Regions from separate parts of the Pelomonas sp. SE-A7 genome, predicted to be linked through region 1. Evidence: predicted binding sites of a transcription regulator. Region 1 holds the regulator's gene; the other holds the start of a gene.
What was found. Region 1 encodes FNR, which switches genes on or off when oxygen is low (the NO sensors DNR and NnrR bind a similar motif). Its sites were predicted from a motif close to TTGATNNNNATCAA; they were not measured.

Region 1 (14,671 bases):
CCTGGATTGCGACGGGCCTGTGGACCGGCTTCACCTTCGTCGGCTATTTCACGCCGATACGGCAGCTGGCTGGCGAGGTGCTTGCCTTCGGTCTCGGGCCCTGGGAGGCCTTCTGGATCCTGTTCTACGGCTTCGCCACTTATGGCAACGCCGGCTACATGCGCGAGCAGGTCTGCAAGTACATGTGCCCCTATGCACGCTTTCAGAGCGCCATGTTCGACAAGGACACGCTGATCATCAGCTACGACGCCGAACGCGGCGAGCCGCGCGGCTCGCGCAGCAAGAAGGCCGATCCCAAGGCTCTGGGCCTGGGTTCCTGCATCGACTGCACGCTGTGCGTCCAGGTCTGTCCGACCGGTATCGACATCCGCCAGGGCCTGCAGTACGAGTGCATAGGCTGTGCGGCCTGCATCGACGTCTGCAACGACGTGATGGACAAGATGAGCTACCCGCGCGGTCTGATCCGCTACGACACCGAGAACGGACTGTCGCAGCACCTCAGTCGCCTGCAACTGGTGCGGCGCATGTTCAGGCCGCGGGTGCTGATCTACGGCAGCATCCTGCTCCTGGTCTGTGTTGCGATGGCCGTGAGCCTGGCCATGCGCGAGCCGGTGCGCATGGACGTGGTGCGCGACCGCGCCAGTCTGGCTCGCCTCGTCGAGGACGGCATGGTCGAGAACCTCTACCGGGTGCAGCTGATGAATGCGACCGAGCAGGAGCAGCGGGTCAGCCTGTCGGTCCAGGGCCTGCCGGGCCTGCGCCTGCGAGACGCCACCGTGGTGACACTGGCGCCGGCCGAGGCCAAATGGGTGACGCTGGCCCTGCGACTTGCTCCCGAGGCGGCGCAGGCAGCCGGATCGGGCGTCCACAAGATCGAGTTCCTGTTGACCCGTGAGGGCCCTGAGGCGCAGGCCGGCCCGCACGAGAAATCCAGTTTCGTGGTGCCGCGCTGAACGGCAGCTACAAGGAGAGCATTCATGCAAGCCAGCCAGAATGACAAGCCCGCCCCCTGGTGGCGCGAACGCCTGATGTGGTTGGTGGTCGGCGGCCCGGCTGCGGTCGTGATCGCCAGCTTTGCCACGCTGACCCTGGCGATGCGCCATCCCGACCCGGTGATCGAGGTGGCCAGCCGGCCCTCGGCCGACAGCGAGGGTGATGCGGCGGCGATGCAGCCTGCGGTCAAGGCCCGCAACCATGCCGCCACTGGCGGCCGCTGAACAGCATGGATTCGCAGCTCGACAAGGGCCTGCCGCCGTCGCGCCTGGCGATGGTCGTGCTGTGGCCCTCGTTCATGATGGCCGGCGTGCTGGAGGCGCTGATCTTCGCCGTGGTCGATCCGGGCGACTTGTGGGTCAGCGATCAGCTGGGCCTGTCCAGGCAAGGCTGCTATACCCTGGTGTTCCTGCTTCTGTGGCTGCTGGTCAGCATCGCCGCGGGCATCAGCGTGCTGCTGGCCCGCATGCCCGAAGACAATGAGCCCGGCCGGCGCAGCGCGCCGCACTGGCCGCGCTAGCGCGTCACTTGGCCGAGGGCTCGAAGCGCCATTCCATGCCGCGCAGCCTGCCCTGCATCTGCCCTTCGATGCGGGCGCGCAGCGCGCCGTCGGCCTCCTGCCAGTAGATCACCCGCTGGGGGAAGTCATGGGCCAGGTTCTCGAACACGACACGGCGCTCGCCCATCTCCTTGAGCTTGAATTCCACCACCGGCTTGCCGCCTGGGCTGGCCAGGTAGGCGATGCCGGCGGCCGTCTCGACGATGCGCAGGAACTCGAAGCTGCTGCCGCGCTTGGCCGAGGTCGTCAGGTTGACCGCGGCCATCAGCTGGCCGCGCGGGCCCAGCCAGGATTCCTGGACGGTCTCGCCGTCCTTGCTCTGGGTCCAGCTGCCGGCCATCCAGGCGAGCTTGTCCAGCGACTGGGCCTGGCTGGCCAGGCTGCTGCCCAGCAGGGTCAGGGCGGCGAGGCAGCGAATTGAGGCATGCATGTGGAGGACTCCGTCTTGTCCGTTGATGAGGCCTCCAGCCTAGGCACGAGCTCAGCCCGGGTCTTGTACGAATCCGACATCAGCGGCGCCGACCATGGCGGCCGACAGGCCTTGCAGCGAACGATGGAAGGCGGCCGGCGGCAGGCCGGCAAAACGCCTGAAGTCGCGGACCATGTGGGCCTGGTCGAAATAGCCCGCGGCCAGCGCCGCCTCCACCCAGCGGCCGGCCTGCGGCGACTCGAGCCGATCGAAGACCCGGCGGAAACGCAGGATGCTGGCCAGCAGCCGCGGCGGCACGCCGACCTCGGCGCGGAAGCGTCGCTCCAGCTGGCGGCCCGACATCTCGCAGCTGGCCGCCAAGGCATCGATGCTCAGCTCGCCCTCGCTGGCTTGCAGGGCGCGCACGCCTGCGCTCACCGCGGCATCGGGTTGGTGCCGGACCTGGTCGAGGCGGCGCAGCAGGAAGCGTTCGACGATGGCAACGCGCGCGCGCGCTTCAGCGGCTTCGTGAATCTCGTCCAGCAGGCTTTCGCCGGCCTGGCCCCAGGGCGTGGCCAGGTCCAGGCGGGCGTCCAGCAATTCATGCAGCGGCGGCAGCTCGCCAAGCAGGGCGCGTGCGCCAGCCGGTCGGAAGCGCACGCCGATCACGCCCGCGCGTCGCCCCGGTTGCAGCAGCAGCGGGCCGGTGATCTGGCCGGCAAAGACCAGCCGCGATTGCTCGCCGGCGCCGCTGGCCGATCCGTCGTATTCCAGGAACGGGTCGCCGTAGTGCAGCAGCAGCTCCGGATGTCCGTCGGGCACGATGCGCTGGGCCTCGGCCGCCGCGCCATGGTCGGCCTCGAACACCCAGATGCAGTGCAGGAAGGCGGCCAGCCGGGGCGGGGGGGCGAACTCGGCGAAGAACATCAGGGACGGGCAGGGTGGGCGAAGGCCCAGTATGCCCGCCGCCCGTCAGCAGGCTTGGCCGTTGAGCAGCTGCTGCAGGCCGGCCTGGTCCAGGATGCGGATCTGGCGCTGCTTGACCTCGAGCAGGCCCTCGTCCTGGAACTTGGAAAAGGTGCGGCTGACGGTCTCGAGCTTGAGGCCCAGGTAGCTGCCGATTTCCTCGCGGGTCATGCGCAGCACCAGGCTTGACGCGGAGAAGCCGCGGGCGTTGAGGCGCTGAGTCAGGTTGAGCAGGAAGGCGGCGAGGCGTTCCTCGGCGCGCATCGATCCCAGCAGCAGCATCACGCCGTGGTCGCGCACGATCTCGCGGCTCATGATCTTGTGGAACTGGCGCTGCAGGTCGTTGATCTCGCGCGAGAGCTCCTCCAGCTGGCTGAACGGAATCACGCAGACCTGCGAGTCCTCCAGCGCCACGGCATCGCAGCTGTGGCGGTCGTTGCTGATGCCGTCCAGACCGAGCAGCTCCCCGGCCATCTGGAAGCCGGTCACCTGGTCGCGGCCGTCCTCGGACGAGACGCAGGTCTTGAAGAAGCCGGTGCGCACCGCATAGATCGCCTGGAACTCGTCGCCGGTGCGGAACAGGGTGTCGCCGCGCGGCACCGACTTGCGGCTGCCGACCATGGTGTCGATCTGGTCCAGGTTGTCAGGGCTCAGGCCCACCGGCAAGCAAAGCTCGCGCAGATTGCAGCTGGAGCAGGCGACCTTGAAGTGCTCGGGCTTGACGGCAGTGGGGGTGGCGGTGGCGGCTTGCATGATGCTCCTCAAACTGAGCCGCATTGTTCGATGCCTCATGCGCAGGGAGATTGATCGGCATCAATTCGTTTGGCGATGCCCTTGGCAAAGTAGCGTTCATGGTCAAGACGCTCTCCGCCCCACCGCCCGGCATCGATGCCGACCTGCTGCGCCGATTCGACGTGGCCGGACCACGCTATACGTCCTACCCGACGGCAGACCGTTTCGTCGAGGCCTTTGGTGAATCCGAGTACATCCGCGCGCTGGAACAGCGCCGCGACATGGTCGGCGGCAGCGCGCCGCTGTCGGTCTATGTCCATATTCCTTTCTGCGAATCGGTCTGCTACTACTGCGCCTGCAACAAGGTGATCACCAAGCACCATGAGCGTGCCGGTGAGTACCTGCAGGCGCTGCGCAAAGAGATCGCCTTGACGCTGCGCCACCTGGACCGAGCCCCGCTGGTCTCGCAGCTTCACTTCGGTGGTGGCTCGCCGACCTTCCTGAGCGACGCCGAACTGGAAGCGCTGATGGCCGACCTGCGCCAGGCCTTCCGGCTGCAGCCGGGGGCCGAGGTGTCCATCGAAGTTGATCCACGCACGGTCGACGCCGGGCGGCTGGCCCATCTGCGCCGGCTCGGCTTCAACCGGCTTTCCTTCGGCGTGCAGGACTTCGACCCCGACGTGCAGAAGGCAGTGCATCGCATCCAGAGCCATGACAGCGTGGTCTCGCTGATGCAGGAGGCGAGGGCGCTGGGCTTCGAGTCCATCAATGTGGACCTGATCTACGGCCTGCCGCTGCAGACGCCGGCCAGCTTTGCCCGAACAGTGCAGCAGGTGGCCTCGCTGAGGCCGGACCGCATTGCTCTGTATGGCTACGCCCATCTGCCGCAACGCTTCAAGCCGCAGCGCCGCATCGATGCGGCTCAGCTGCCGCAGGCGGCCGACAAGATCCAGATGCTGGCCGGGGCCATCGGCGGCTTCCTGTCGAACGGCTACAGCTACATCGGCATGGACCATTTCGCGCTGCACGAGGATTCCCTGGCCGTGGCCAAGCGCCAGGGTCGGTTGCACCGCAATTTCCAGGGCTACAGCACCCAGCCGGACTGCGACCTGATCGGCCTGGGCGTCTCCAGCATCGGACGGGTGGGCGCCACCTACAGCCAAAGCGTCAAGACCTTGCCGGAGTACTACGACGCGCTGGCCCAGGATCAGCTGCCGGTGGCCCGTGGCCTGGCGCTCAACCGCGACGAACTGCTGCGCCGCGCGGTGATCATGGCCCTGATGTGCCAGGGCCGGATCGAGTTCGAGTCGATAGAGCTGGCCCATCTGATCGACTTCAAGCGCTACTTTGCGTCGGAGCTGGCTCAGCTGCATGGGCTGGAGGAGACCGGCATGGTCGTCGTCGAGCCGGCCGCCATCCAGGTGACCGCCCTGGGCTGGTACTTCGTGCGGGCCGTGGCCATGGTGTTCGACCGCTACCTGCAGGCCGACCAGCAACGGGCGCGCTTCTCGCGCATCATTTGAACGCCCGGGCAACGGCATGCTGGACCTTGCGCTCGCCGGATCAGCCCTACTGATGGGGTTGGCGGGAACGCCGCATTGCCTGGTCATGTGCGGCGCATCGTCCGCCGCCTGCAGCCGGGGAGGCCACGCTTCGGCGGGTGCATTCCAGATCGGACGGCTGCTCAGCTACTCGGTGGCAGGCGCACTCGCCGCAGCGAGTGTCGGTGCGCTTGCCTGGCTGGGTAGTGCCGCAGCCTGGTTGCGGCCGCTCTGGTTGCTCGTCCATTGCGCGGCCCTGTTGCTGGGGCTCTACCTGCTGGTCTTCGCGCGCCAGCCGGCGTGGCTGGCCCAGTTCGGTCGGCAGACCGCCGAAGTCAGCGTGGCCGTGCCAGGGGCAGGGGCGGGGCGGGTAGGCCTGTCGGCGCCGGCCCGCTCCGGCCTGCTTGGCCTGGCCTGGGTCGCCTGGCCTTGCGGGTTGCTGCAATCGGCGTTGCTGACCGCCAGCCTGGCCAGCGGGCCGGCCGCCGGCGCAGGGGTCATGGCCTCATTTGCGGGCGCCTCGGGCCTGGGCCTGGCCCTGGGGCCGGCGGTACTGAAGCGCTCGCTGGGCGGCGAAGGCATGGCCTGGGCGGTGCGCCTGGCTGGCTTGTGCCTTGTCGTCGCTTCCGGCTGGGCGCTGGGCCATGGGCTGTGGCTGCAGATCGCCCTGATCTGCGGCCTCCCGACCTGAGTCGCCGGGCGGCCAAGACTTATATAAGACTGGGGCTCGCAGCCCGGCGCGGCTGTCCTAGAATCGCCGCTCTAGTTGTCCCACCCCCTGCGCCTGCTTGTTGGCCGATCTGGATTCCCCATGACTACTCAGCAACCGACCATCATCTACACCCTGACCGACGAAGCGCCGCTGCTGGCGACCGCCTCGTTCCTGCCCATCGTCCGCGCCTTCGCGGCGCCGGCGGGTGTGAATGTCGAGACCAGTGACATCTCCGTGGCCGGCCGCATCCTGGGCCAGTTCCCGGAGAGCCTGCGTGAAGACCAGCGCGTGCCGGACCGCCTGTCCGAGCTGGGCAAGCTGACGCTGAAGGCCGAGGCCAACATCATCAAGCTGCCCAACATCAGCGCCTCGGTGGCCCAGCTGAAGGCCGCGATCAAGGAGCTGCAGGGTCAGGGCTATGCGATCCCGGATTACCCGGAATCGCCCAAGACCGATGAAGAAAAGGACATCCGCGCCCGCTACAACAAGTGCGTCGGCAGCGCGGTGAACCCGGTGCTGCGCGAAGGCAACTCCGACCGCCGCGCACCCAAGGCCGTCAAGGAATACGCCCGCAAGAACCCGCACAGCATGGCCGACTGGAGCCAGGCCTCGCGCTCGCATGTCTCGCACATGCATGGCGGCGACTTCTATCACGGCGAAAAGTCGATGACGCTGGACCGCCCGCGTAACGTCAAGATGGAGCTGATCACGAAGAGCGGCAAGACCATCGTTCTGAAGCCCAAGGTGGCGCTGCTGGACCGCGAGGTGATCGACAGCATGTTCATGAGCAAGAAGGCCTTGCTCGACTTCTATGAAAAGGAAATCGAGGACGCGCGCCAGACCGGCGTGATGTTCTCGCTGCACGTCAAGGCCACGATGATGAAGGTCTCGCACCCCATCGTGTTCGGCCATTGCGTCAAGATCTTCTACCGCGAGGCCTTCGAGAAGCACGGCGCCCTGTTCCAGGAGCTGGGCATCAACGTCAACAACGGCATGGTCGATCTGTACAACAAGATCGCCACGCTGCCGCAGAGCAAGCAGGACGAGATCAAGCGCGACCTGCACGCCTGCCATGAGCACCGCCCGGAGCTGGCCATGGTCGACTCGGCCAAGGGCATCACCAACTTCCATTCGCCCAACGACATCATCGTCGACGCGTCGATGCCGGCCATGATCCGTCAGGGCGGCAAGATGTGGGGCGCCGACGGCCGCCTGAAGGACGTCAAGGCCGTGATGCCCGAATCGACCTTCGCCCGCATCTACCAGGAGATGATCAACTTCTGCAAGTGGCACGGCGCCTTCGACCCGAAGACCATGGGCACGGTGCCCAACGTCGGCCTGATGGCCCAGCAGGCCGAGGAATACGGTTCGCACGACAAGACCTTCGAGATCACCGAGGCCGGCACGGCCAACATCACCGACCTGGACAGCGGCGAAGTGCTGATGAGCCAGGAAGTGGAAGAGGGCGACATCTGGCGCATGTGCCAGGTCAAGGACGCCGCGATCCGCGACTGGGTCAAGCTGGCCGTCAACCGCGCCCGCAACTCGGGCATGCCGGTGGTGTTCTGGCTGGACCAGTACCGCCCGCATGAGGCCCAGCTGATCACGAAGGTCAAGATGTACCTTCATGAGCACAACACGCAGGGCCTGGACATCCAGATCATGAGCCAGGTGCGTGCGATGCGTTACACGCTGGAGCGCGTGATCCGCGGCCTGGACACCATCAGCGCCACCGGCAACATCCTGCGCGACTACCTGACCGACCTGTTCCCCATCATGGAGCTGGGCACCTCGGCCAAGATGCTGTCCATCGTGCCGCTGATGGCCGGCGGTGGCATGTACGAAACCGGCGCGGGCGGCTCGGCACCGAAGCATGTGCAGCAGCTGGTCGAAGAAAACCATCTGCGCTGGGACTCGCTGGGCGAATTCCTGGCCCTGGCCGTTAGCCTGGAAGATCTGGGCCTGAAGAACAACAACGCCCGCGCCAAGCTGCTGGCCAAGACGCTGGATGCCGCCACCGGCCAGCTGCTGGACAACAACAAGAACCCCAGCCCCAAGACCGGCCAGCTGGACAACCGCGGCAGCCAGTTCTACCTGTCGCTGTACTGGGCCCAGGCCCTGGCCGCGCAGGGCGACGACGCCGAGCTGGCCGCCAAGTTCGCGCCGCTGGCCAAGCAGCTTTCCGAGAACGAAGCCACCATCGTGGCCGAGCTGGCGGCCGTGCAGGGCAAGCCGGCCGACATCGGTGGCTACTACAAGCCCGACATGGCCAAGCTGGAAGCCGTGATGCGCCCGAGCGCTACCTTCAACGCCGCGCTGGCCGCGATCTGAGCAGGAGACCTTCTTTCATGTACCAGCACATCAAGGTGCCTGAGCAGGGCAGCAAGATCACCGTCAACGCCGACATGTCGCTCAATGTGCCGGACGAACCCATCGTCCCGTACATCGAGGGCGACGGCACCGGCTTCGACATCACGCCGGTGATGCTCAAGGTGGTCGATGCAGCCGTGGCCAAGGCCTATGGCGGCAAGAAGAAGATCCACTGGATGGAGGTCTATGCCGGCGAGAAGGCGACCAAGGTCTACGGCCCGGACGTCTGGCTGCCGGCCGAGACCATGGACGTGCTGCGCGAGTACCTGGTCTCGATCAAGGGCCCGCTGACCACGCCGGTGGGTGGCGGTATCCGTTCGCTGAACGTGGCCCTGCGCCAGGAGCTGGACCTTTACGTCTGCCTGCGCCCGGTGCGCTATTTCAAGGGCGTGCCATCGCCGGTCAAGGAACCGGAGAAGACCGACATGGTCATCTTCCGCGAGAACTCGGAAGACATCTATGCCGGCATCGAGTTCGAGGCCGAGAGCGACAAGGCGAAGAAGCTGATCAAGTTCCTGCAGGACGAGTTCGGCGTCAAGAAGATCCGCTTCCCCGAGACCTCGGGCATTGGCGTCAAGCCGGTCTCGCGTGAGGGCACGGAGCGCCTGGTTCGCAAGGCCATCCAGTACGCCATCGACAACGACAAGCCCAGCGTCACCATCGTCCACAAGGGCAACATCATGAAGTACACCGAGGGTGGCTTCCGTGACTGGGCCTACGCGCTGGCGCAGAAGGAATTCGGCGCCGAGCTGATCGACGGCGGCCCCTGGGTCAAGTTCAAGAATCCCAAGACCGGCCGCGACATCGTCGTCAAGGATTCGATTGCCGATGCCTTCCTGCAGCAGATCCTGCTGCGCCCGGTCGAGTACTCGGTGATCGCCACGCTGAACCTGAACGGCGACTACATCTCGGACGCCCTGGCGGCGCAGGTCGGTGGCATCGGCATCGCGCCGGGCGCCAACCTGAGCGATTCGGTCGCCATGTTCGAGGCCACGCATGGCACGGCCCCGAAGTACGCCGGCAAGGACTACGTCAATCCGGGCTCGGAAATCCTCTCGGCCGAGATGATGCTGCGCCACATGGGCTGGACCGAGGCGGCCGACCTGATCATCTCGTCGATGGAAGCTTCCGTCCTGAGCAAGAAGGTCACCTACGACTTCGCCCGCCTGCTGGATGGTGCGACCCAGGTGTCGTGCTCCGGCTTTGGCGAAGTGATGATTGCCAATATGTGAACGAGCAAACCCGGTCCGCAACTGCGGCTGGACCCAGAAACGAAAAGGCCCGCGTTAGCGGGCCTTCGTTTTGGCTGCGGCGATCTGTCGATCAGGCCGCGGCGCTGATGCCGAGCTCGGCAAGCGATGGCGGAGGCGTTTCGCCGTCCATCGGGGTGATGTTCTGCGCCAGCTGGCCCTTGGGGCCTTGCACCAGCTCGAAACTCACCTTGCCACCTTGCCTCAGGGTTCGGAATCCCTCCATCTTGATTGCCGAGAAATGGGCGAACACGTCCTCGCCGCCCAATTCAGGCTCGATGAAGCCAAAACCCTTGGCGTCGTTGAACCACTTGACTGTTCCTGTTTGCATACTCTCTCTCCAATTCTCCATCCCGGTGTCTATGCACCGGGGCGGATTCTCAAAGGCGAGTCAGCTTCATGTCAATTCCACCAAGGGTCCGTACAGACCCCTAGATGGGGGCCTGGGACCGGGCGCTTTGGCACTTGCAATCCGGCATTCGGCCATCAGCTGGGCTTGGGTCGGCTCCCGGCAGGGGCATGGCCCAATCGATAGAATCGAGGCCATGTCAGATACCCCCCGCCAGCCGCCCGCGCCCCCTGTCGTGAAGCCGGGGCGCGAGGATGCGGACGGCACCGTCATCCTGGAGCGCGTGCCTCAGAAGACTGAGCCTCCGCGGCTCTACCAGGTGCTGCTGCTGAATGACGATTTCACGCCCATGGAGTTTGTCGTGATGGTGTTGCAGGAATTTTTTCGCCACGACCTGGATACGGCGACCCAGATCATGCTCAAAATCCACCACGAGGGTCGGGGCGTCTGCGGGACCTACACCAAGGACGTGGCCGCGACCAAGGTTGAGCTGGTGCTGGCCGCTGCGCGCCGCGCCGGCCATCCGCTGCAGTGCATTATGGAGGCCGCATGATTGCGCAAGAGCTTGAAGTCAGCCTGCACATGGCGTTTGTCGAAGCGCGCCAGCAGCGCCACGAGTTCATCACCGTCGAACATCTGCTGATGGCCCTGCTGGACAACCCATCGGCGGCCGAGGTGCTGCGCGCCTGTTCGGCCAACATCGAAGACCTGCGCAAGAGCCTGGCGCAGTTCATCAAGGAAAACACGCCCACCGTGGGCGGCACCGAAGAGGTCGACACCCAGCCCACGCTGGGCTTCCAGCGCGTGATCCAGCGCGCCATCATGCATGTGCAGTCCACCGGCTCCGGCAAGAAGGAAGTGACCGGCGCCAATGTGCTGGTGGCCATCTTCGGCGAGAAGGATTCGCACGCGGTCTACTACCTGCACCAGCAGGGCGTGACCCGGCTGGACGTGGTGAACTACATCGCCCACGGCATCAAGAAGAGCGAACCGCCCGAGCCGCCCAAGAACCAGGATTCCAATGGCTCCGGACAGGAGGGCGGCGAGCGCGAGGAAGCTGAAGGCCAGGGCGGTGGCAAGGGTTCGCCGCTGGAGCAGTTCACGCAGAACCTGAACCAGCTGGCCAAGGACGGCAAGATCGACCCGCTGATCGGCCGCGAGCTGGAGGTCGAGCGGGTGGTGCAGGTGCTGTGCCGCCGCCGCAAGAACAACCCGCTGCTGGTCGGCGAAGCCGGCGTGGGCAAGACCGCCATCGCCGAAGGTCTGGCCTGGCGCATCACCGAGGGCGATGTGCCCGACGTGCTGGGCGACAGCGTGGTCTATTCGCTGGACATGGGCGCGCTCTTGGCGGGCACCAAGTACCGCGGCGACTTCGAGCAGCGCCTCAAGGCCGTGCTCAAGCAGCTGAAGGAACAGCCGCATGCCATCCTCTTCATCGACGAGATCCACACGCTGATCGGCGCGGGCGCCGCCTCCGGTGGCACGCTGGACGCGAGCAATCTGCTCAAGCCGGCCCTGAGCTCCGGCGCGATGAAGTGCATTGGCGCGACCACCTTCACCGAGTACCGCGGCATCTTCGAGAAGGACGCCGCGCTGTCACGTCGCTTCCAGAAGGTGGACGTGAATGAACCCTCGGTCGAGCAGACCATTGAGATCCTCAAGGGCCTGAAGTCGCGCTTCGAAGAGCACCACAGCGTCAAGTACGCCTTGGGCGCTTTGCAGGCTGCGGCGGAGCTGTCGGCCAAGTACATCAACGACAGGCACCTGCCGGACAAGGCCATCGACGTGATCGACGAGGCCGGTGCCGCCCAGCGCATCCTGCCCAAGAGCAAGCAGAAGAAGACCATCACCCGCGCCGAGGTCGAGGACATCGTCGCCAAGATCGCGCGCATCCCGCCGGCTTCGGTGTCGACGGATGACCGCGGCAAGCTCAAGAGCCTGGACCGCGACCTCAAGAGCGTGGTCTTCGGCCAGGAGCCGGCCATTGACGCTCTGGCCGCTGCCATCAAGATGGCGCGCTCGGGTCTTGGCAAGCCGGACAAGCCCATCGGCAGCTTCCTTTTCAGCGGCCCCACCGGTGTCGGCAAGACGGAAGTCGCCAAGCAACTGGCCTACATCCTGGGTATAGAGCTGATCCGCTTCGACATGTCGGAGTACATGGAGCGCCATGCCGTGAGCCGCCTGATTGGCGCGCCTCCGGGCTATGTGGGCTTCGACCAGGGTGGCCTGCTCACCGAAGCCATCACCAAGAAGCCGCATGCGGTGCTCCTGCTCGACGAAATCGAAAAGGCACATCCGGACGTCTTCAACGTGCTCTTGCAGGTGATGGACCACGGCTCGCTGACCGACAACAACGGGCGCAAGGCCGACTTCCGCAACGTCATCATCATCATGACGACGAATGCGGGCGCCGAGACCATGAACAAGTCGACCATAGGCTTCACCAACGCCCGCGAACAGGGCGACGAGATGGCCGACATCAAGCGCCTGTTCACGCCCGAGTTCCGCAACCGCCTGGATGCCATCGTGTCCTTCCGTGCGCTGGACGAGGAGATCATCCTGCGTGTGGTCGACAAGTTCCTGCTGCAGCTGGAAAGCCAGCTGGCCGAGAAGAAGGTTGAGGTCACTTTCAGCGACGAGCTGCGCAAGCACCTGGCCAAGAAGGGCTTCGATCCGCTGATGGGCGCCCGGCCCATGCAGCGCCTGATCCAGGACACGATTCGCCGCGCGCTGGCGGACGAACTGCTGTTCGGCAAGCTGGTAGACGGCGGCCGCCTGCGCGTGGACGTGGACGCCGAGGGCAATACCGCGCTGGACATCCAGCCGCTGAAGCAGCCCAAGGACAACAAGCCCAAGGCCGAGCCAGCGACTACCGACTAGAAAGGCCGCTTCCTCAGTCCTGCCTGAAGAAGCCCGAGAGCAGCCCGTACAAGCGCGGCTGCTCTTTTTTCATCTCCAGTGGCGCTACGAAGAAGGCCTCGACGGCGACGGCGAAGAATTCTTCCAGCGCCTCGACTCCATAAGGGTCGATCAGCGTCATCTCGCCCCCTTCGACGCGCTGGCAGAACTCGTCCCATTCGGCTTCGATGACATCCAGCCAGGCCTCGCGCTCGGCCAGGCTGGCCAGCGGCGGCACGCCGTCGGCCCAGCCATCGCGCATGTCGATCACATGGGCGAACTCGTGGATCACCACGTTGTAGATCGCGTCCGGCTCGCTGCTCGGCGCGTCGGCCTCGCTCCAGGCCAGCATCAAGGGCCCGCCTTCCATGGCCTCGCCGGCCAGCACTTCCTCGTAGCGGTGGACCACGCCGTCTTCGTCCATCACCTCGCGAGGCGCCAGCACCTCCTCGCGGTGAACGACGATGCCCACGAAGCCCCCGTACCAGGACAGGCCCAGCTTCAAGACCGGCAGGCAGGCCTGGGCGGCTATGGCCAGGGCCACCTCGTCGGTGACCTCGAAGCCGCCGGCGCCGTGGAACTCCTTGCTGGCGAGGAAGAGCGAGCTCAGCCGGCGCAGCTCCGCCAGGTCATCGGCGCTGCGGTCGGCGAGGAAGGGGTAGCGCAGCAGCGTCAGCTGCCACAGCTGTTCGGGGATGGCATGGCGGCGCAGCAGCTCGGCTTCGCGGCGCTCGCGCCAGGCCTGGAGCAGGCGGCCGAACATCTCAAGCGGCGAGCTGGATGCGCTGCAGGCCGGCGGCCGTCAGGCGCAGCACGTCGCCGCGCGGCTGTTCGCCGTCGAAGTCCCAGTCGGACAGCACCCAGCGCTGGCGGCCCTCGCCGAGCTCGTGGACCATGGGCCTGTGGGTGTGGCCATTGATCAGGGTCTTGCAATCGGCGGCGTTCAGCCACTCGACGCAGGCCTCGGCATCCAGGTCGGACCAGGTCTCCTGCATCGCCTGCTTTTGCTGGCTGGCGCCGCGCAATTGGCGCGCGAGCGCCTGGCGCTCGGCCAGCGGGCGGGCCAGGGTCTGGCGCTGCCACTCGGGGTTGCGGACCATGGCGCGGAAGCGCTGGTAGTCGGCGTCGGCGAGGCACAGGGCATCGCCATGGGTCAGCAGCACGCGCTGTCCGAATGCCTGCAACAGCGTCGGATCGGGCAGGGCCTGCATGCCGCAGTCGGCAAGCATCTCGGTGCCGACCAGGAAGTCGCGGTTGCCGATCATGTAGTACAGCGGACGCTGGGCCGCTGCTTCACGCAGCAGGGCAGCGATTTCGGCCTCGAAGCCTTCGTGCCGGGCATCGTCGCCCAGCCAGACTTCGACGATGTCGCCCAGCAGCAGCACGGCCGAAGCCGGCGTCTCGGCCAGATGCTGGCGCAAGCGCGCGACGGTGTGCGGCAGCTCGGGCGACAGGTGCAGGTCCGACAGCAGGTCGATCGCGCTCCATTCAGGCGGCGCGATCAGGGCCGTCGGCGTCGGGATCTCAGGCGATTTCAATCGCGCGCTCGATCACCACATCTTCCAGCGGCACATCGTCATGAAAGCCGCTGCGGCCGGTCTTGACCTTTTCAATGGCGTCGACGATGTCCTTGCCTTCGATGACCTTGCCGAACACGGCATAGCCCCAGCCCGAGGGCGACTCGGACTTGAAGTTCAGGAAGCCGTTGTTGGTGGTGTTGATGAAGAACTGGCTGGAGGCCGAGTGCGGGGCGTTGGTACGGGCCATGGCGACCGTGTAGTGGTCGTTGGTCAGGCCGTTGTTCGCCTCGTTCTGGATAGGCGCATCGGTGGCCTTCTGCTTCATGCCGGCTTCCATGCCGCCGCCCTGGATCATGAAGCCCTTGATGACGC
Region 2 (14,671 bases), 1.3 Mb from region 1:
TCGCCGGCCGGCGCCTTCAGGTACCACTGGCCGACCGCCGGCAGGCCGCCATTGCCGACGGCATAGAGCGGGTCATTGGGCGTGGTCGCCGTGTGGCGGCGCCGGTGGTCCACGGCCACCAGTTCCACTTCGCTGTCCTGGGCCAGGCGGCGGGCCAGCGTGGCCGAGTCCACGCCGTCGGCCAGGATCACATGGGTGCGTTCGTCCAGGCTGCGCAGCGCGGCCAGCTGCCGGCCTATGCGCATGCCGAGGCCGGTGGCACGGGTCTGGGCAATATGGCGCGCCTCGCCGGCTGCCGTGCCGGCCGCCATGATCTTGGCGCGCACGCTGGGCGCCTGGGCCTTGAAGCGCACGATCACGCGCGCATTGCTGCTTTCTTCTTGAGCGGCCTGGCTCGTCGTTGCCAGCAGGGCCAGGCTCAGACCCGCCAGCCGGCAGATCCTGGAGAAACGGAACATCGACAGCCTCGCAAGTGCTTCTGCTGGCGCCAGTGTAGGAGCCGGCCGTCGCGGCAACTGTGAAGAAGCGTCAAGGCTTTCCCTGCCCGCCGACAAAGAAAAAGGGCCCCGCTCGCGCGAGGCCCTTCAGCTGTCGGCAGTGGCCGTGGATCAGGCGGCGACAACGCGCACCATCTCCAGCACCTTGTTCGAATAGCCCCATTCGTTGTCGTACCAGGAGACCAGCTTGACGAAGGTGGAGTCCAGGGCGATGCCGGCTTCGGCGTCGAAGATCGAGGTGCGCGAATCGCCACGGAAGTCGGTGGCGACGACCTTGTCGGTCGTGTAGCCGAGCACGCCCTTGAGCGCGCCTTCGCTTTGTGCCTTCATCTCGGCGCAGATTTCGGCGTAGGTGGCCGGGCTGTTCAGCTCGACGGTCAGGTCAACGACCGACACATCGCTGGTCGGCACGCGGAAGCTCATGCCGGTCAGCTTCTTGTTCAGCTCGGGGATCACCACGCCGACGGCCTTGGCCGCGCCGGTGCTCGAGGGGATGATGTTCTCGAGGATGCCGCGGCCGCCGCGCCAGTCCTTGTTGCTCGGGCCGTCGACGGTCTTCTGCGTCGCGGTGGCCGCGTGCACCGTGGTCATCAGGCCGCGCTTGATGCCCCACTTGTCGTTCAGCACCTTGGCCAGCGGGGCCAGGCAGTTGGTCGTGCACGAGGCGTTCGAGATGATGGCCTGGCCGGCGTAGGTCTTGTGGTTGACGCCGTAGACGAACATCGGCGTGTCGTCCTTGGACGGGGCCGAGAAAACGACCTTCTTGGCGCCGGCGGCCAGGTGCTTCTCGCCGCTGGCCTTGTCCAGGAACAGGCCGGTGGCCTCGACGACGATGTCGGCGCCGACTTCATTCCACTTCAGCTCGGCCGGGTCCTTGACGGCGGTCAGGCGGATGCGCTGGCCGTTGACGATCAGGGTATTGCCGTCGACCGAGACTTCGCCGTCGAACTTGCCGTGCACGCTGTCGTACTTGAGCATGTAGGCCAGGTAGTCGGGCTCCAGCAGGTCGTTGATGGCTACGACTTCCACGTCCTTGAAGTTGGCGATGGCGGCACGGAACACCATGCGGCCGATGCGGCCGAAGCCGTTGATACCGATCTTGATCGTCATTGAAAGCTCCTCAGAAGATGTTGGAAAGAAAAAAGGGGCGCCAGTGACACCCCTTGGAATTCAGCGCTTGGCCTGGTCGAGGCGCGCCACGCCCAGCGCGACGCGAACGGTGTCGGCCACATTCTCGGGCGTAAATCCGAAATGCTTGAACAGCACCGGCGCGGGCGCCGATTCGCCATAGGTATCGATGCCGACCACGGCGGCGCAGCCGTACTTCCACCAGTAGTCGGTCACGCCCATCTCGACGGCGATGCGCGGCAGGCCGGCGGGCAGGACTTCCTGCTTGTAGGCCTTGTCCTGGCGGTCGAACACCGTCGTCGACGGCATCGAGACCACACGCACCGCGATGCCATCCTTGGCCAGCTGCTGCTGGGCATGCAGGGCCAACTGCACTTCGGAGCCGGTGGCGATGATGACGGCTTGCGCCTTCTTGCTCAGGCCGACCTCGGCCGGCTCGGCCAGCACGTAGCCGCCCTTGGCGATTTCGTCCACGGCAGTCTTGGGCGCATAGGGCAGGTTCTGGCGGCTCAGGGCCAGCACCGAAGGACGGGTGGGGTTGCCGATGGCCATGGTCCAGGCGACCACGGTTTCGGTGGTGTCGGCCGGACGCCAGACATCCAGGCCCGGGATCAGGCGCAGCGAGGCCACATGCTCGATCGACTGGTGGGTCGGGCCGTCTTCACCCAGGCCGATGGAGTCGTGCGTGAACACATGGATCACGCGCTGCTTCATCAGCGCAGCCATGCGGATGGCGTTGCGGCTGTAGTCGCTGAAGGTCAGGAAGGTGCCGCCGTAGGGGATGTAGCCGCCATGCAGGGCGATGCCGTTCATGATGGCGGCCATGCCGAACTCGCGCACGCCGTAGTTGATGTGGCGGCCGCCGTTGGAGGCACCATTGGCTTCGAAGCGCAGGGCCGGGGTCGACTTGGTGTTGGTCAGGTTGGAACCGGTCAGGTCGGCCGAGCCGCCCAGCAGTTCCGGCAGCGCGGCGGTGAAGGTTTCCAGCGCCAGCTGGCTGGCCTTGCGGCTGGCCACGGTCTGGGCTTCGCCATGGGCCTTGACCACGGCGTCAACAGCGGTCTGCGCGAAGTTGGCCGGCAGCACGCCGGCCATGCGGCGCTGGAACTCGGCAGCCAGCTCGGGGAAGGCCTCGGCATAGGCGTCGAACTGGGTGTCCCAGTCGGCTTCCAGGTTGGCGCCCTCGGTCTTGGCATCCCAGGCGTCGTACACCGCCTCGGGCACGACGAAGGGCTCATGCTCCCAGCCCAGGGCCTCACGGGTCAGCTTGATCTCGTCGGCGCCCAGGGCCTCGCCATGGGCCTTGGCCGTGCCGGCGCGGTTGGGGCTGCCCTTGCCGATGGTGGTCTTCGCGATGATCAGCGTGGGCTTGGTCTCGCTCATCTTGGCCTTGGCGATGGCAGCGTCGACGGCATTGACGTCGTGGCCGTCCACCGGGCCGATCACGTTCCAGCCATAGGCCTGGAAGCGCTGGGCCGTGTTGTCGATGAACCAGGGCTGGACCTGGCCATCAATGGAGATGCCGTTGTCGTCGTAGATGGCGATCAGCTTGTTCAGCTTCCAGGCGCCGGCCAGGGCGCAGGCCTCGTGGCTGATGCCTTCCATCAGGCAGCCGTCGCCCAGGAAGGCGTAGGTGTGATGGTCGACGATGGCGTGGTCTTCGCGGTTGAATTCCTTGGCCAGCAGCTTCTCGGCCAGGGCCAGGCCCACGGCATTGGTGATGCCCTGGCCCAGCGGACCGGTGGTGGTCTCGACGCCCGGGGTGATGCCGACTTCCGGATGGCCCGGGGTCTTGCTGTGCAGCGTGCGGAAGCCCTTCAGCTCGCCGATCGGCAGGTCGTAGCCGGTCAGGTGCAGCAGGGCATAGATCAGCATCGAGCCATGGCCGTTGGACAGCACGAAGCGGTCGCGGTCGGCCCAATGCGGATTGGCCGGGTTGTGACGCAGGTGGCGGCTCCACAGCGCGACCGAGATCTCGGCCATGCCCATGGGGGCACCCGGGTGGCCGGAATTGGCTTGCTGCACGGCGTCCATGGCCAGTGCGCGGATGGCGTTGGCCATCTGGGAGGTATTGCGGACGACTGCAGCTTTCTCGGCCATGGTGTTCGGGGCTGGTTGGGGGAAAACCCGGCATTTTACGGGCACCCCGGTTCGAGGCCCCGGCTTGATGCAGAGCAAAGCCTGATGACGACGATGCCGGCACCCTTGAGTCATGAATCCGCTGACGCTGCGCGTGATCCGCGACGAGCACCGGGCGCTCGCCGCGATGCTGCGCTCCATCCCCCTGCTGCTGGCCGAGCACCGGCGGCGCGGCACGCTGCCGGACTTCGCGGCGCTGCGCGCCATGCTGTTCTACGTGGACGAGTTTCCCGAGAAGCTGCACCACCCCAAGGAAAGCGAGCTGCTGTTCCCCAAGCTGCGTGCCCGCGCACCGGAGATCCGCGACACGCTGGACCGGCTGGAAGACGATCACGCCCGCGGCGAGCGCGCGATCCGCGACCTGGAGCATGGTCTGCTCGCCTTCGAGATGCTGGGCGAGCCGCAGCGCGAGGCCTTCGAAAAGCAGGTTCAGCGCTATGTGCACGGCTACCTGCGCCACATGGAAATCGAGGAGCGCGAAATCCTGCCGCTGGCCGTGAAGATGCTGACCGCGGCCGACTGGCAGGACCTGGACGAAGCCTTTGCCGCCAATCGCGACCCGCTGACCGGTCATGCGCCGGAGCAGATCTATCAGGCGCTGTTCGAACGCATCGTCCAGGTGCTGCCGGCGCCGCTGGGACTGGGCGAGCCGCTGCAGTGAGGCGATGACTCACTACACTGCCGGCCCATGCGAGCCATCATCCTCGCGGCCGGGCGTGGCGAGCGTCTGCGGCCGCTGACCGACACCACCCCCAAGCCGCTGCTGAAAGTGCACGGCAAGCCGCTGATCGAGTGGCACATCGAGGCCCTGGCCCGGGCCGGCGTGCGCGACATCGTCGTCAACTGCGCCTGGCTGGAAGAGCAGTTCCCCGCGCAGCTCGGTGACGGCCGCCGCTGGGGCCTGCGCCTGCACTACAGCTTCGAGCAGCAGGCCTACGGCGGCGCGCTGGAGACCGGCGGCGGCATTGCCACCGCCCTGCCGCAACTGTGTGCCGAGGGCGAGCAGGCCTTCTGGGCCGTGTCGGGTGACATTTACATGCCCGGCTTCGAATTCAGGGCCCAGGTGGCCGCCGAATTTCTCGCCTCCGACCGACTGGCCCATCTGTGGATGGTGCCCACCCAGACCCTGCATCCGCAGGGCGACTTCGCCATCGATGCCGGCGGCCATGCCCGTGCCGATGGCGGGCCGCTCCAGGTCTTCGCCAACATCGGCCTGTACCGGCCGGCCCTGTTCGAGGTGATTCGCAGCGGCGAACGGGCCCGCATGCGCAAGGCGCTGGACCATGGCATCGCCCAGGGCCGCGTCACGGCCGAGCTCTACGGTGGGCCCTGGGTCAACGTGGGCACGCCGAAGCAATTGGCCGAACTGAATGCCTGATCAAGCCTGGGGCTGGCTGCGGACGACCTTGATCGCCGGATCTTCCAGCCAGTCACTGGCCGAGGCGCGCGCGCGGCGTTGCATCTCGGCGACCTGCAGGGCCTCGTCTATGCCCAGCACGCCGACCCAGCGATTGCGGCCGGCCCGCTTGGCGGCGTAGAGCGCGCCGTCGGCCAGCGTCACGACGCCGGCCCAGTCCACGGCCCTTGGCCGCGACTTGGACAGCGGGAACACCGCGAAGCCGACCGAGCAGCTGCGCGAGATCAGCGCACCGCCGGGCAGCTTGAAGGGCGTGTCCGAGACCATGGCGCGGGCCCGCTCGGCCAGCTCCATCGCATGCTCGCGTGAAGCCGCGCGGGCCACGATCAGGAACTCCTCGCCGCCCCAGCGCACCAGGTAGTCGGCCTCGCGGAACACCGGCTGCAGCCGCTCGCGCATCTGCACCAGCACGGCGTCGCCGCCGGCATGGCCATATTCGTCGTTGACCGACTTGAAGTGGTCGATGTCGACCAGGAAGAAGATCAGGTCGCCGTCCTGCGGGGGCGAATGGCCATGGGCAACGTCTTCGTAACGCCGCAGCGTCAGCGACACGTCGGACTCGATGTGCTGGGTGAGGAAGCGGCGGTTGCGCAGGCCGGTCAGCGGGTCGGTCAGGCTCGACTCCTCCAGCGCCGCGCTCTTGACCTGCAGCGTGGCCGACAGCGTTTCCAGCTCGGCCGTGCGGTTGCGCACCATGTCCTGCAGCACCTGCTGGCGGCGGCGCAGGTAGCCGGTGCGCAGCTGGATCACGCCCAGCAGGGCCAGCAGGGCCAACACCGCAAAGACGGCATTGGCCCACCAGGTCTGCCACCAGTTGGGCAGGACCTCGACCTGCAGCATCAGCTCCTGCGGGCTCCAGGCCCCGCTGCGGTTGGTGGCGCGCACCTTGAGCAGGTATTGCCCCGGGCTGAGGTTGCTGTAGCTGGCCACCCGGAAATCGGCCCCGGTGTTGACCCAGTCGTTGTCATAGCCCTCGAGCTTGTAGCGGTAGCGGCAGCGAGCCGGATCGCTGTAGTCCAGCGCGGCGAATTCCGCACTGAAGCTGCGCTGGCCGGGCTTGAGCGAGAGGCCGGAAGCCGCCTGTCCCAGGCCCTGGCGCCGGCCATCCACGCGCAGTTCGGCCAGCACCACCGGTGGCTGGAAGTTCCAGCCGTCGAACAGGTCGGGATTGACAACAAGCAGGCCGCGGCTGCCGCCGAACAGCATGCGGCCGTCACGCGTGGCGCTGTAGGCGCGGAACCAGCCGGTGCCGATATCCACGCCATCGGCGCCGGTCAGTTCATAGACCTGATCCTTCAAGGGGTCGTAGATGTGGTGCTGGGTCCAGATGCGGCCCCGGTTGTCCTGCATCAGGTTGGCGCCGAAGGCACGGCCGCCTATGCCGTGATGCTCGCTGATACGGTCGAAGGCGGCCAGGCGGCCGTCCCATTCCAGCATCTTGTGCAGGCCTATGGCCGTGTCGACCCACAGCCGCTGCTGGCGGTCGACCAGCAGGCCCACCACCGAGACATGCGAAAGCTCCTGGCCGGCGCGCGCCTGCACGGGCAGCAGCTCGACCCCGCCCGGCGCCACGCGGAACAAGCCGTTCTCGGTACCCACCCAAAGGCCGCCGTCGGCCGCCTCGGTCAACGCATTGACGTCGCCGCTGAGCATGCGTCCGCCGGCCATCGACAGGCGCTTGAGCTGGGTGGCGCCGCGCTCGTAGAGGTAGAGCCCGTCCTGGGTCGCGATCCACAGCCGGCCGTCGCTGCCGGCAAACATGCGTCGAACGCGGCCCTGGCCCGGCTTGAGCGTCATCACCACCTGGGTACGTGCCGCATTCAGCTGGTGGACGCCGGCATCGCTGCCCAGCCAGACCACGCCGTCGCTGGTCTGTGCAATGGCGCCGACGCGGCCATTGGGAAGACCGCCGGCCCGGCCCGGCGCCGGCAGCAGCGAACGCGCCAGGCGCATTTCCCGGTCGAAGATGGCTACGCCCTTTTCGGTCGTGCCGACCCAGGTCTCGCCATCGCTGAGCTGGGCCACGCTGCGGACATTGGGATCGTCGAAAACGCCGCCATGGCCCTCGGCCTCGCGCTGTACCCAGATGCTGCGATTGCCCGGGTCATGCCGCTGCAGGCCGCCACCATACCCGCCTACCCAGAGCCAGCCCGAGCGGTCGCGCAACAGTGCGCGGACCTCGTTGCCGGCAAGGCTGGCCGGGTTGCGCGGGCTGTGGCGCAGCACCCGCAGCAGCCGGCCGTCATTGCCACGCACCTCGATGCCGCCGGTGCGGCCCACCCAAAGCTCCGAATCGCTGGCCCGCACGAATGAGGCCACGGTGCCCCGTTCTCCTTCCCGATCCAGTTGCTGGGCCTGACCGGTGGCAGGGTCCAGCACCAGCAGCTGTCCTTGCTGCGTGCCTATCCAGAGGCGACCGTCCTCGGCCTGGTGCAGTGCGTAAACGATGCGGTCGTGCAGCGGCTCGCCAGGCGCCGACAGCACGTTCTCGAAACCCTGCTTGCCGGGCCTGCGTACCGACAGGCCCTTCCAGCTGCCAACCCAGAGCGAACCGCCGCGATCGACGAGCAGCGCCTGCACCCGGTCGTCGGGCAGTCCGCCCGCGCCAGCCCGGTGGTGCTCGAAGCGGCTGCTCGCCGGATCGAAACGGTCCAGGCCACCGCCGATGGTGCCGACCCAGATGCCGCCCTGGCGATCCTCGGCCAGCGCGCGAATCGTGCCCGGCGCCAGGCTGTCGCTCTTGTCGGCCTCGCTGCGAAACACCTGCACCCGCTCGGTCGCCGGGTCGTAGACGGCCAGGCCGTCTGATTCAGTGCCGATCCAGAGCCGGCCGTCCTCGGCCGGAAACAGGGCCCGTACAAATCCCAGGCCCTTGCCGGCCTTCTCGCCCTCGGTGCGCAACTGCACCCTGAAGCTGTAGCCGTCGTAGCGCACCAGGCCCGCGCCTGTGCCAATCCAGAAAAAGCCGAACTTGTCCTGCGCCAGCGCGGCGACCACACCCGACGGGATGGCGCTGGCCTGGCCCACCGACTCGAAGCGCGGCTCGACCGGCAAGTCGGCCGCAACCGGCCCGCCCACGCAACTCAAGGCCAGACTGACGACGATGGCAAGGAGACGGCGCATTGCAAACATCCTAGCCGAGCCCCGAGCGCAGCTCGCACCGGGGCGAGGACACCGCGGCAAGCGTGGCGCAAATTGAACAAGCGATGTCTTGATCGGAGCGAGCCAGCCACCAGGACTTGGGCCACCATCAGGGCGATCCCTGAGGGTTCGTGGATACCGCCAGCACCAGGCTTCGACGTTGGGTGCCGCGTACCGCACTTTGCTGACTCACATCGCAAGAAAGCTCGAAAATTTGTGAACTAATTCCATTCGATGCGCCGTAAGCTCGCTTACCTTTGTCCCATTTTGTAACGACGCAGTGAGGGCTGGCCCCTCAGGGAGTACTGCCGTGACCGTTGCAGCGCAAGACAGCCGCTGGACCAAGTTCGCCCCGCTGGGGCTTGGCGCCCTGGGCGCCCTGGCCTGCCTCTATGGCAATGGCTTCGGGATGTTCGGCTGGATCGCCGGCGCCCTGCTACTGGCCGGCGGCGCGCTGGTCTGGCGCATGAATCGCTCAGGCCCCGACGAACTGTCTGGCCAGGTGCAGGACTACCTGCAAGGCCAGCAGCAGCTGGGCGAACAATTGCTGCCGGTCTGGAGCGGCCACATCGAGAACTCGCGCGCCCAGATGGAAACCGCGGTCGCGGCCCTGGCCCAGCGCTTCGGCGGCATCGTCGAGCAGCTGCACCAGACCGCGCGCATCAGCGATGCCGGGGCCGGCGGCAGCGGCGGCCTGGTGGCGGTGTTCGCCCATGGCGAGCAGCAGCTGGGCGAGGTCGTCGCCTCGCTGAAGGCGGCCATGCAGGACAAGGCCGCGATGCTGGCCAAGATCAAGGAGCTGGAGCGCTTCACCATCGAGCTGCAGGACATGGCGACCGAGGTCGCCCTGATCGCCCAGCAGACCAATCTGCTGGCGATCAATGCCGCCATCGAGGCGGCCCGGGCCGGCGAGCAGGGTCGCAGCTTCGCCGTGGTGGCGGCCGAGGTCCGCATGCTGTCCAACCGTTCGGCCGAGACCGGCAAGCGCATCGCCGACAAGGTCTCGACCATCAGCAGCGCCATCGTGGCCACCTGCGGCGCTGCCGAGCAGTCGGCCGCGCAAGAGCAACGCTCGATCCAGCAGTCCGAGGCCTCGATCAGCACCGTGCTCGACGAGCTGCGCCAGACCACCAACGCCCTCGTCGCCAACACCGAGGAGCTCAAGAGCAGCCGCGACTACCTGCAGGGCGAGATCAGCGAAGCCCTGGTCCACCTGCAGTTCCAGGACCGCATCAGCCAGGTGATGAGCCACGTGAAGCACAACATCGAGCAGCTGCAGTCGACCCTGGCCGGCAGCCAGCTGCACTACGAGCTGCACAGGCGGCTGGACCCGGTCGATGCGCGCGGCCTGCTGGCCGAACTTGAGAAGACCTATGCGATGGCCGACGAACGTGCCGTCCACAAGGGCAAGGCCTCGGCTCCGCAGCCGCAGCCGGCCGACGAAATCACCTTCTTCTGAACAGAGAGCAATCGAATATGGCAAAGACCATCATGGTCGTCGATGACTCGGCGTCGCTGCGCCAGGTCGTTGGCATCGCGCTGCGTGGCGCCGGCTACGACGTGATCGAGGGCTGCGACGGCCGCGACGCACTGGCCAAGCTGACCGGACAGAAGGTCCACCTGATCATCAGCGACGTCAACATGCCCAACATGGACGGCATCACCTTCCTGAAGGCGGTCAAGCAGATGCCGGCCTACAAGTTCACGCCGGTCATCATGCTCACCACCGAGTCGGCCGAGGGCAAGAAGGCCGAGGGCCAGGCCGCCGGCGCCAAGGCCTGGGTGGTCAAGCCCTTCCGGCCCGAGGTGATGCTGGGCGCGGTGCAGAAGCTGGTCCTGCCCTGAGGACCGCGCCATGCTCAAGACCCTCAGCGGCGAGCTGACCATCTACCGCGCGGCCGAGCTCAAGGACGAGCTGCTGCGCGCCCTGGACGACTGCGGCGGCATGCTGGAGCTGGACCTGTCCCAGGTCAGCGAGCTCGATTCCGCCGGCCTGCAGCTGCTGATGCTGCTCAAGCAGCTGGCCGTGCAGCGCCGCCACGAGCTGCACCTGCTGTCGCACAGCCCGGCCGTGGTCGAGGTATTCGAGCTGCTCAACGTCGCCGCCTTCTTCGGGGATCCGCTGGTGATCCCGCAGAACGTCTGAAATCCGCCGGAAGCCACGCCCCATGGATCTTGACGCCGCCCTGCAGACCTTCATCGCCGAGAGCCGCGAGCTGCTCGCCGACATGGAGAACGCACTCCTCAACCTCGACCAGCATGGCGAGCACGGCGAGGCGATCAATGCGATCTTTCGCGCCGCCCACACGATCAAGGGCAGCTCGGGCCTGTTCGGCCTGGACCATGTGGTCGCCTTCACCCATGTGGCCGAGAGCGTGCTGGACGAAGTCCGCGACGGCAAGGTGCAGATCGACGACGAGCTGGTCGTGCTGCTGCTGTCCTGCTGCGACCATCTGAACGAGATGGTCGAGGCCATCGCGGCCGGCCAGCTCGACGGTGCCGAGCAGCAGGCCCAGTCCACGCTGCTGGTCAACCAGCTGGGTCGCTACCTGAAACACGACGACGGCGCCGTATCGCTGAACCTGCCGGGCGAGGCCCAGGTCGAGCGCATCGCCCGCGACGAGGATGCGGCCGACCACTGGCATATCTCGCTGCGCTTCGGCGCCGACGTGCTGCGCAACGGCATGGACCCGCTGTCCTTCATCCGCTACCTGGGCACGCTGGGCCGCGTCGTGGGCATCGCCACCCTGCCCGACGCCCTGCCCACCGAGCCGGCCCAGATGGATCCCGAGTCCTGCTACCTGGGCTTCGAGATCGCTTTCGCCAGCAGCACCGACAAGGCCACCATCGAGGGCGTGTTCGAGTTCGTGCGCGACGACTGCGCGCTGCGCATCGTGCCGCCGCGCAGCCGCATCGCCGAGTTCGTGGCCCTGATCAACGAGTTGCCCGAGAAGCCGGCCCGGCTGGGCGAGATCCTGGTCGCCTGCGGCAGCGTCACCGAGCGCGAGCTGGACGTGGCACTGAACCTGCAGGCCGAAGCCCAGGACGACCAGCCCGAAGCTCCGCCGCCACCGCTGGGCAAGATCCTTGTGGACAGCCAGGCGGTGCAGCCGGCCGTGGTCGAGGCGGCACTGAACAAGCAGAAGCAGGCCAGCGAAAACAAGGGCCGCGAAGGCAAGGCCGGCGGCGAGGCCCGCTCGATCCGCATCGACGCCGACCGGCTGGACCAGCTGATCACCCTGGTCGGCGAGCTGATCATTGCCGGCGCCAGCACCGACCTGCTGGCCCGCCAGCGCCAGGACGGCGAGCTGATCGAGGCCACTTCGCGACTGACCGGCCTGGTGCAGGAGGTGCGCGACAGCGCCCTGCAGCTGCGCATGGTCAAGATCGGCGCCACCTTCGGCAAGTTCCAGCGCGTGGTTCACGACGTGGCGCGCGAGCTGGGCAAGGACATCGCCCTGTCGGTCAGCGGCGAGGACACCGAGCTGGACAAGACCGTGGTCGAAAAGATCGGCGACCCGCTGATGCACCTGGTGCGCAATGCCATGGACCACGGCATAGAGCCGGCCGAGATCCGCGACGCCCGCGGCAAGCCGCCGCGCGGCACGGTCAGCCTCAACGCCTTCCACGACTCGGGCAGCATCGTCATCGAGGTCAGCGACGACGGCGGCGGCCTCAAGCGCGAGCGCATCCTGGCCAAGGCCATCGAGCGCGGCCTGGTCGAGCCGGGCGAGCAGCTGAGCGATTCCGAGGTGTTCGAGCTGATCTTCGAGCCGGGCTTCTCCACCGCCGAGGCCATCACCAACCTGTCGGGCCGCGGCGTGGGCATGGACGTGGTCAAGCGCAATATCCAGGCCCTGCGCGGCAGCGTGGGCATCAGCAGCCAGGAGGGCGCCGGCACCACGGTCAGCGTGCGCCTGCCGCTGACCCTGGCCATCATCGACGGCTTCATGGTCAAGGTCGGCGACTCGGTCTTCGTCGTGCCGCTGGACATGATCCACGAGTGCATCGAATTCAGCACCGAGCCCGGCCACGACTACTGCAATCTGCGCGGCGAGGTGCTGCCGCTGGTGAAGCTGCGCGACTTCTTCGAGATCGAGGCCGCGCCGGTGCGGCGCCAGAGCGTGGTCGTGATCCACCACGCCGGCCAGCGCGCCGGCCTGGTGGTGGACGCGCTGCTGGGCGAGTTCCAGACGGTGATCAAGCCGCTCAGCAAGGTGTTCCAGCAGGTCAAGTGCATCAGCGGCTCGACCATCCTGGGCACCGGCGCCGTGGCCCTGATCCTGGACATCGCAGCCCTGCTGCACCAGACCGGCCACCGCCACCATGCCAAGACCCTGACCCACGAACCCAAGGCCCATTGAGGCGTTGAGCGAGCCAACCAAGAAGCTAGGAGACCTCGAATGCTGAACAAACTGACTGTGGCCTGGCGCCTGAGCATCCTGGTGGCCGTGATGGCCATCGCGATGCTGCTGATCGGATTCGCCGGCCTGCGCGGCATGGACTTCAGCAATGCCAAGCTGAAGACGGTCTACGAGGACCGGACGGTCGCGCTGGTGCAGCTGAGCAAGATCATGGACGCCGCCTACCAGGTTCGGGTCAACCTGCTCAAGCTGGCGCGTGCCACCAGCGCGGCCGAGGCCGAACCGCTGCTCCAGCGCATCACGCGCGAGGATGGCAACTACGACAAGAACATCAAGGCCTATCTGGCGACCTATCTGACGCCGGAGGAAAAGAAGCTGGCCGACGACTTCGTGCCGGCCTACAACGCCTTCCGCGAGACCGGCGGCAAGGTGATGGCCGCCCACAAGGCCGGCGACAACGCCGGGGCCCTGGCCACCATGCAGGCGGCCGACGAGCAGTTCCGCACCGCGCGAGCCGCGCTGGGCAAGCTGCAGGAGCTGCAGGAGAACGTGGCCGAGGAAGAGTTCAAGGGCGCCGTGGCCCAGTCGGAATCGACCACCAAGCTCAACATCGGCCTGATCGTCGGCGGCCTGGCCATCGGCGTTCTGCTGGCCTTCTTCATCATCCGCAACCTGCTGGCCCAGCTCGGCGGCGAGCCCGACTATGCGGCCGACATGGTGCGCGAGGTGGCGGCCGGCAACCTGACCGTGGACATCCAGACCAAGCCGGGTGACCACAAGAGCCTGCTGGCGGCCATGAAGGTCATGGTCGAGAAGCTGTCGCAGGTCGTGTCCGAGGTCAGCAATGGCGCCGAGGGCATCACCGGCGCGGCCGAGCAGGTCAGCGCCACGGCCCAGTCGCTGTCGCAGGCCACCAGCGAGCAGGCGGCCGGCGTCGAGGAGACCAGCGCCTCGGTCGAGCAGATGACCGCCTCCATCGCCCAGAACACCGAGAACGCCAAGGTCACCGACGCCATGGCCTCCAAGGCCGCCACCGAGGCCGCCGAGGGCGGCGAGGCGGTCAAGTCCACGGTGTCGGCGATGAAGCAGATCGCCAAGAAGATCGTCATCATCGACGACATCGCCTACCAGACCAACCTGCTGGCCCTGAACGCCGCCATCGAGGCGGCCCGCGCCGGCGAGCATGGCAAGGGCTTTGCGGTCGTGGCCGCCGAGGTGCGCAAGCTGGCCGAGCGCAGCCAGGTCGCGGCCCAGGAGATCGGCGAGGTCGCGACCAACAGCGTGGAACTGGCCGAGCGCGCCGGCCACCTGCTGGACGAGATCGTGCCCAACATCAAGAAGACCTCGGACCTGGTGCAGGAGATCACCGCCGCCAGCGAAGAGCAGAGCTCGGGCGTCAGCCAGATCAACTCGGCCGTCAGCCAGCTCAGCCAGACCACGCAGCAGAACGCCGCCGGCTCCGAGGAACTGGCCGCCACGGCCGAGGAGATGTCCAGCCAGGCCGAGGAACTGCAGACCATCATTTCCTTCTTCCGCGTGTCCGGCAGCGCTGCCCGCAGCATGGCGGCGCCGCGCCGAAGCAGCGGCGGCGGCTCGCGCGGCCGACGGGCTGCGGCCCATGCACCCTCGGCCAGCGATGGCAAGTCGGCGTTCAGCGACGTCGAGCCCGACGAATCCATGTTCACCAAGTACTGAGCCGCGGAGCCTGCGATGAGCAACAACGCCCTCGCTACCCGTCCGGGCCTGGCCGGCATGGCCGGGTCCGCCCAGTACCTGCTGTTCGCGCTCGGCGACGAGACCTATGGCATAGGCATTCTCTCGATCAAGGAGATCATCGAGTACGGCGGCGTCACGCCCGTGCCCATGATGCCGGCCACGATACGCGGCGTGATCAACCTGCGCGGCTCGGTCGTGCCGGTAATGGACCTGGCGGTGCGCTTCGGCAAGCCGCCCAGCACCATAGGCCGGCGCTCCTGCATCGTGAT

Region 2: QT382_RS12565 (hemerythrin domain-containing protein) is a predicted target of FNR. The motif match lies at 3,790-3,803, and genes of this name have one in related genera.

Annotation. Positions count from the first base shown of each region.
Region 1 covers NZ_JAUASW010000001.1:1,450,306-1,464,976, reverse strand. Annotated here, with positions in the region: gene ccoG (cytochrome c oxidase accessory protein CcoG) at 1-953, shown strand, start outside; gene QT382_RS06565 (hypothetical protein) at 978-1,217, shown strand; gene QT382_RS06560 (hypothetical protein) at 1,223-1,513, shown strand; gene QT382_RS06555 (DUF6265 family protein) at 1,518-1,982, opposite strand; gene QT382_RS06550 (DUF6597 domain-containing transcriptional factor) at 2,034-2,888, opposite strand; gene fnr (fumarate/nitrate reduction transcriptional regulator Fnr) at 2,934-3,680, opposite strand; gene hemN (oxygen-independent coproporphyrinogen III oxidase) at 3,779-5,182, shown strand; gene QT382_RS06535 (sulfite exporter TauE/SafE family protein) at 5,199-5,891, shown strand; gene QT382_RS06530 (NADP-dependent isocitrate dehydrogenase) at 6,012-8,243, shown strand; gene icd (NADP-dependent isocitrate dehydrogenase) at 8,261-9,514, shown strand; gene QT382_RS06520 (cold-shock protein) at 9,606-9,863, opposite strand; gene clpS (ATP-dependent Clp protease adapter ClpS) at 10,078-10,434, shown strand; gene clpA (ATP-dependent Clp protease ATP-binding subunit ClpA) at 10,431-12,761, shown strand; gene QT382_RS06505 (M90 family metallopeptidase) at 12,775-13,542, opposite strand; gene QT382_RS06500 (UDP-2,3-diacylglucosamine diphosphatase) at 13,544-14,317, opposite strand; gene QT382_RS06495 (peptidylprolyl isomerase) at 14,304-14,671, opposite strand, start outside.
Region 2 covers NZ_JAUASW010000001.1:2,773,347-2,788,017, forward strand. Annotated here, with positions in the region: gene QT382_RS12550 (S8 family serine peptidase) at 1-458, opposite strand, end outside; gene gap (type I glyceraldehyde-3-phosphate dehydrogenase) at 609-1,607, opposite strand; gene tkt (transketolase) at 1,668-3,725, opposite strand; gene QT382_RS12565 (hemerythrin domain-containing protein) at 3,838-4,425, shown strand; gene murU (N-acetylmuramate alpha-1-phosphate uridylyltransferase MurU) at 4,453-5,142, shown strand; gene QT382_RS12575 (ligand-binding sensor domain-containing diguanylate cyclase) at 5,143-8,304, opposite strand; gene QT382_RS12580 (methyl-accepting chemotaxis protein) at 8,633-9,781, shown strand; gene QT382_RS12585 (response regulator) at 9,799-10,167, shown strand; gene QT382_RS12590 (STAS domain-containing protein) at 10,178-10,468, shown strand; gene QT382_RS12595 (chemotaxis protein CheA) at 10,491-12,686, shown strand; gene QT382_RS12600 (methyl-accepting chemotaxis protein) at 12,726-14,381, shown strand; gene QT382_RS12605 (chemotaxis protein CheW) at 14,397-14,671, shown strand, end outside.